3 regions of the Sphingobium sp. B1D7B genome follow, and region 3 is predicted to be linked to each of the others. Evidence: riboswitches for the same ligand, from Rfam matches in the RefSeq annotation. Region 3 holds a riboswitch; each other region holds the start of a gene.

Region 1 (2,264 bases), 1.9 Mb from region 3:
GGACCTTTCGGAATGGGAGCGGTGAGTGCGCGGCGGGTTTGAGACCGCCCGCCGCGCACCGGAAGGAACGTTGCGCCGAGGTTGGCGACTTGAGGCGGGGTGGCTGTTTAGCGGCCCAGCCCCAGAGAAGTGCCGACCGTGTTCAGCGTGCCGGTTACCGGCGCCAGCAAGCCGCCATTGGTCGTCGTACCGGTCCCTGCGCCTGCACCGGCTTCGACGCTGCCGCCAACGCCTAGCGCACCGCCGACCGAGCCGACCGTGGCACCGACCGTGCCGAGCACGCCGCCATTTACGTCGCCGCCCGTGGCCGTTCCGCCGCCAAGCACGCCGCCGCCTGAGACGTCACCGCCCACGCCCACGGCGCCGCCGACAGACCCGACGGTCGAACTCACCGCGCCAAGCACGCCACCCACGGCCCCCGTGCCACCGCCGGGCAGGGACGCGCCGTTCGGCAGCACATTGGCGTTGACCAGCGCCGGATCGCCGCTCCCCAGCAGCTGATTGCCGCCGAGCGCGACATTGAGCAGATTGTCGGAAATGCCGCCGGTGGGCGCCGTAATGTTGGTCACGCGCACATCGGCGACGCCGTTGACCGTGGCCAGCGCGGTATTGCCTGCGTTCAGCACGCCGGCGGATGCGAGCGTGCCCGTCGGCTGGGTGTCCCCAAGCACGCCAACGCCGATCGCGCCCGATGTGCCATCAAGACCGTTGGTTACGGTGCGACCGCCAACGTCAATGGACACGACATCGCCGACCACGCCTTGCGCCCCCTGCAGCAGCAGCGTGCGGCCTTCGCCGGCATCGACCAGCACCGTCCCGGTATCCTGCAGCACCCGCGTGATCGTGCCGGTCACGGGCTGTGTGACAGGCAAGGCAGCGGCGATGGGAGTGGTCACGCCTTGCTGGCCATCCGCGACGCCGAGCACGGCATTGCCGGCCGTCGCCAGAACCGGGGAGACCTGCGTGACGACGCCCCCAGCCAGACCGCCACCGGTGCTGCCGCCACCATCGGCCGATCCGCCGCCGCCGGTATTCCCGCCGCCAGTGTTTCCACCGCCCGTGTTCCCGCCGCCCGTGTCAGTTCCGCCGCCGCCATTGTTGCTGCCGCCATCGCTGCCGCCACCCGACCCGGGCGCCGGCGAGCCGACATTGGCATAGCGAGAATAACCGCTGGTCTCGCAGGCGCTCAGCAGCATGGCCAGCGCGGAGCAGGCAGCTATGGCGGGCATGGCCCGGCATAGTCGTGACGTTCTGTTGGATCGGAATGTCGTCGTGGAAAGAACCTGAGCCATTGCGTCATCTCCTGTCAGGCTTGCAGCCGGGCTGGAGACGGAGCTATCCGATGGCAGGCCCACGTAGCGCGGAGCGGTGTGGAGCGATCATAGCCAGAGCAAGGCGTAGACACGCACACACAGCTCCGACCTCGGCTCCTTCGGCAACCCCGCTACCTTGAACCCAAGGCCGGAAGCTTTGCGTCACGGCGTCACCACCGCTTTGCCATTATCGGGATCGGAGTGATCCTGCGCTTGAAATGTCAAGCGCTGGAAAAGGTTCATGGAAAAGAGTCTGAACTTAACTTTTATCATGCCTACCGGGGAGGGCGCCGCGCGGTGGGGACCGTCCTGGCTCCCTTCGTCGCACCGGACTCGACAAGCCCGTCGAGGAATTCTATACCGCCCGATATGGAACAGACCGCCATCAGGGGTCGGCCCCGCGAATTTTGCTGCGAGCAGGCGCTTGCGGCCGCTTTGCGTGTGTTCTGGACAAAGGGTTATGAGGGCGCGTCGCTCAGCGAACTGACGGACGCGATGGGGATCACCCGCCCGAGTCTCTACGCCGCGTTCGGCAACAAGGAGGCCTTGTTCCGCCAGGCGCTCGATCTCTACGAGCGGGAAAAGCTGGCCTATATCGGTCCGGCGCTGGATATGCCCACCGCGCGCGGCGTGGCGCAGCATCTGCTCGATGGCGCACTCTCCACGATTGCCGGCAATGGCCAGCCCACCGGCTGCCTCAGCGTGATCAGCGTCACCGCCTGTGGCGCGGAAGCGCAGTCGATCCGTGAGGAAGTGCTCAAGCGCGGCGAGACCGTGAAGCGGGCACTGGTGGCCCGGATGCAGCGCGCCATCGATGAGGGCGAATTTGTCGGGCCCGCCGATGCGGAAGCGATCACGAAGTATCTCATCGCCGTTTTGCAGGGCATGGCGGTTTTGGCCGGCTCCGGCACCACGCGCGAGGAGCTGGAGCGCGTTGCCGAGACGACTATG
Region 2 (2,264 bases), 2.3 Mb from region 3:
CGCTTTCAAAAGAAACGGCGGAACAGACAGAAGCCCATCGCCGCTCAGCCGGCCCATGAGGACATCCTCGAACCCCGAGGGACCGGCTTCAAAGGACGGGAAATTATCATCGCTCAGCGTCGCAATCGGTACCCTGAGCGAACCCCCTGTGCCTGGCTGGACGAATGCTTGTGAGACCAGGAGAGAAAACGTCTGGTTGCTGCCCCCGGCGATTTGAATAGGAGCGGCCATGGAAAGCCCGGCGTTTTGGTCGCTCTCTGTTGACTGCGGCCCTGGCGACAAGATCATGACCCGGAGGCTCGACTGAAGAACCAGCACCGGCTGCAGGACAATGTCCTTCGCCGATTGCCTGATCGAAGCCGGCTCCACGATCGAAACCTGGCCTTTCGCGGTCGCTTCAGCCGCGTTCACCTGTGAGGCTGGAATCGCCGCGCAAAGGCACAGCGCTCCCAGCGCAGGAGCGGTCGCCCGCAACAGGCGCGCTCCCATCCGGATGGATGATGAGACCGTCACGAGACGCTCCTGTCACGGGTCAGTTGTAGGCGACGGTCGCCGTGAAGGTGCCCGAGTAATTGCCAGAGGCCTGCGTATTGGGCAGGGAGAAGCTACCGCCGACGCCGAAGGTCGCGGTGCCAGCTGTGCCGATGGAGCTGGACAATGTGCCTGTTGCGGCACTCGGCGTCAGCGTGACGGTGATCGTGCCGCCGGGCGTACCGGTCATGGAGAAGCTGGCGGGCACCGAAATCGAGAAGGTCTGCCCCCCTTCACCCGAGACCGTATAGGCTGCGCGCGACGTCGTGCCACCTGCGGCAACGGCGTCGCCGGAACCAGACAGGCTGCGGTTGCCCGTCGAGGCATCGACAGTGACCGTGTTGGTCCCTGCTACCGAGGGTTTCACGATAGTGCCGAACGCAAGGTCGCTGGTTTTTGCGATCGAGATCGGCTGAACGATCCGGGCTGTACCCGTGGTCGACACAGATGCTGAGGACTGAGCATGGCCTGCCGCGGGAATAGAGGCCAGGATCGCAATCGTCGCGATAGACTTAAAGTTTGCGGACATGAGGTTGTCTTTCTCTTGTTTGATATACTTATGAATTTAATCGGAAAATATAGACCAAACGCGCCTTACAGGCCCGCGGGCGGCAGCGTTTCGCGGATCTTGGGATTGCAAGCGGCTGCGTCTGGCGAACCAGTCGCAAGCAACTGGATCAAGTGATGATCGGTACGGGTGCTTGCTGGCCGTCGCCAAAGACGGGCCCTTGCCCGACGAGGGCGGAAAGGATCTGGAATGCGCGAGGACGACAGGTCCACAATAGTTCTCCGTTTCGGTAACCCCGCTATCCCTGTGAGGGACCGGAGGCTTTGCGTCCCATCGTCGCCGATGGTTTGCCGTTTCGACCGAGAATCTCGGGCGCTATTAGGTAAATTTTGATTTAACTATTATACGCTACACAGTCAACGCCTATGTGGTGAACGACCAGATGGAGAATTGTGCGACTACTCCCATGTTGAACCGCCGATCGAGCAGCCCGATTAGGAGAGCGTTTGTTTTCAATGAAATAAACGCGAGGTTTGGATCATCAGAGCCTAAGCAACACGCCAAGAACTTCGCGGACTGAAGCGAACCGACGATGCGGTTAGCTCGCGCCAAACCGAATTCCATGAGGATGTATTTCGTTGCCGTCGCTATGATCCCGACGAATTACACATCCGGGCTAAATGCCAAGGCCCGTCTCGCGAAAAGCGCCGCTTGGGCTCCTCTCCCCTCGCTTCGCTTGTCAGGGCGTGGAGCGCGCGACGCGGCCAAGCGTCGGCCCTCATCGAAGCGCTTCTGCGGTGGGGCGCTGCCTCAGGATGTCGGCGCAATGCCGGAGAGCAACGAAAGGCAGGCTTGAAAAGGTCTTCGTGCTACCGACCCACCGCTATGTCAGAGCAACCGCCTCAACCGGCAGAGCGCACGAAATTCTGGCTGATCTGCTGGCCGGACCGCGCCAGTCTGCGTACCTCGGGCAGCCGGGACGCTTCATATCGCACGAGCGCGGCTTTGGGGTCGGTCCGCAAGGCCACCGGGTCAAGGTAGCACGCGAGGGTGAGAGCATCTTGCGCGGCGGTTGCAAAGCCATTGCCTGTCATCGGCGTGCAGACATGGGCAGCGTCGCCAACCAGACACATGCGGCCGGCGACGAGGCGGTCCGGACAATATTCCACGACCGGTGTGCCGAGCACCGCTTTGCGGGCGATACATTCCAGGATCGCGTCGCGCC
Region 3 (2,264 bases):
CGATACCGGTTTCACCCAGGATCGACCCGGAATTGGTGATCTGGACCATGCCGCTAAGTGTGTCTGCATCGACAGCCGCGATCCCGCTCAGCGATTGCAGCGTGCCGGTGTTGCTGATGACCACATCGCCAAGCGGCGTGCGCGCCTGAACTGCGCTTCCGGTTCTGCCAGTGACAATGCCGCTGTTGGTGATGGTGATTTTACCAGAGCCGGGCGCATCCTCGTCGAAGCCGGCGACGGCGAGAATGCCGGTGGTGCCCTCCGCAATGCCTGCATTGGTGATGGTGATATTGCCGATCTGCGAGGCGCCCTGAATCGCCGGGCCGTTGGCCGAGATAGCCTCACCCTGCTCCTGATTGTCGACCACCACTTCGCCGTTCGGCGTCCAGCCGACCAGCGCCTGATTGTTCACCGAAGAAACGTAGGCGTTGTTCGTGATTTTCGCCAAACCGTTGTAATTGACGACGCGGATACCCGCCGCCTGAGCCTCCACCTGGCCAGTGTTCGTCACGGTCACCTCGACCGGGTCGGCATCGTTGAAACCGCCGTCGGCGTAAATTCCCCGCTGGGTGAAGTCTGCGGCCCCGATGGTTTGCTGGACCGTGATGGCCCCGCTATTGGTGATGTTCACCGATCCTGCGTTGGTGGTGGCAGAGATGCCATTGGTTTCCACGCCTGAGACCGTCAGCGCGGCGCCATTCTCGATCACGATGTCGCCCGCGATCTGGTTGCGAACCCAGATGCCACCGTTGCCACCCACGCTGTCAACCGTTACGTCCGGGCCCAAGGTCACCGAAATGTCGTTCCGACCCTGGATATTGGAACTGACGTTTACGCCGCCATTATCGGTGGTGCTGATCGTGGAATTGGTGATGAGCAGCGTCGACGTAATGTCGCCAGAGGCTGTATTGTCCCACGTATAATAGCTGACGCCATCGCCCGTGATACTCCACTCATCCTGTGCGCCGTTCACAATGAGGCTGGTATCGCCTCCTTCAATACGAGCCTTAACCGACGAGGGTTCGCAGAAAAACAGGGTCACATTACCCTCAGTCTGGCAAATGCCAGGCTCGGCGTGGGCGGCCGATGCGCCTGCCAACATCCCCGCAATGCCGACGCTGCTGAACAGACCGGCCTTGAGAGCCTGCCCAACGGTGCTGCGCGTTTTGATTGCCTTGCCCTGCATTACGAAATCCCCTCGTGTGGGCCCACCGCCCAGATGATGTGAAGGGCAAACCGCCATGCAGGTGCGGTTCAACGGGATTTGAGACAGGGATCGAAGCGCGACGACAGGGAGCGCAGCCTGAGGTTCAAACGAACCCCATGACCTTCTCACAGCAGGTTACACACGATATCCGAAAATGCTCTGTTTCATCCCCCGGTAGCCCCGCTACCCCATTGGGGCCGGAGGCTTTGCGTCCCGCCGTTACCGACAGTTTGCCCTTGTCGAAGGCGACGAACACCCTTGGGAACGCCCATGGGCGGAGCCGTCATCTTCAGGAGGAATGTTAACGTTAGCTGAGCGGCAGCGCAACAAAAAAGCCCGGCCTCGTCGAGATGATGCGCATGCAGAGCGGGGCCATGCAGCTGATTTGTCGTGTGAAAATCGCCGTCGTCGGTCTGGAGCGAGGCCACAACCGGCCCTGTTAAGCCGATAACCATGATTAACAGATGCGCAAGCACATCGATTGCACTGCAAACCGCTCCTCTAAAATATGGTTGGGGACCACCCGCCCGCGACGTGATCGTTACAGCCGTCGCTGGTCGGGCAACCACGCCGAAAGGCGCCGAACTGCCTCTCGCACTTCGGCTTCCGTGATCGCAAAGCTCAGCCGGATGAACCGATGGCCATTGACCGGATCATGGTCGACCCCCGGCCCCGTGGCGAGCCCAGTCTCAACGAGCAGCTTCTTGCAGAACGCCGGGCTATCATCGGTAAAGTCGCTGACATCCGCATAGATGTAGAAGGCGCCATCCGGCGGCGCGATCCGTCGCAGACCAAGCGCTGGCAGGGCCTCCAGCAGAATGTCCCGGTTACGGGCGTAAGTGGCGCGATGCGCTTCCAGTTCTGACGTGCAGTCCAGCGCCGCCAAAGCGGCATGCTGACTGATCGACGGCGCGGTCAGGAACAGGCTGCCCATATAGGCGCGGGCACGCTCGACCATGGCGCGCGGCACATAGAGCCAGCCGAGCCGCCAGCCGGGCATGCAGTAATATTTCGAAAAACTGCTGACGATCATCGCGTCGGCTGCGAATTCTCCCAT

The links. Region 3 has a riboswitch for cyclic di-GMP ahead of M2336_RS15690 (autotransporter domain-containing protein). Riboswitches for the same ligand answer to the same signal wherever they lie in the genome.
Region 1: another riboswitch for cyclic di-GMP. It lies ahead of M2336_RS06460 (hypothetical protein); the one in region 3 lies ahead of M2336_RS15690 (autotransporter domain-containing protein).
Region 2: another riboswitch for cyclic di-GMP. It lies ahead of M2336_RS04940 (DUF4402 domain-containing protein); the one in region 3 lies ahead of M2336_RS15690 (autotransporter domain-containing protein).

Annotation. Positions count from the first base shown of each region.
Region 1 covers NZ_JAOQOR010000001.1:1,429,640-1,431,903, forward strand. The annotation lists gene M2336_RS06460 (hypothetical protein) at 108-1,292, opposite strand; cyclic di-GMP riboswitch class I at 1,432-1,509, opposite strand; gene M2336_RS06465 (TetR/AcrR family transcriptional regulator) at 1,683-2,264, shown strand, end outside.
Region 2 covers NZ_JAOQOR010000001.1:1,045,042-1,047,305, reverse strand. The annotation lists gene M2336_RS04945 (hypothetical protein) at 1-513, opposite strand, end outside; gene M2336_RS04940 (DUF4402 domain-containing protein) at 533-1,060, opposite strand; cyclic di-GMP riboswitch class I at 1,325-1,401, opposite strand; gene M2336_RS04935 (FAD-dependent monooxygenase) at 1,942-2,264, opposite strand, start outside.
Region 3 covers NZ_JAOQOR010000001.1:3,351,480-3,353,743, forward strand. The annotation lists gene M2336_RS15690 (autotransporter domain-containing protein) at 1-1,186, opposite strand, end outside; cyclic di-GMP riboswitch class I at 1,378-1,452, opposite strand; gene M2336_RS15695 (pyridoxal phosphate-dependent aminotransferase) at 1,749-2,264, opposite strand, start outside.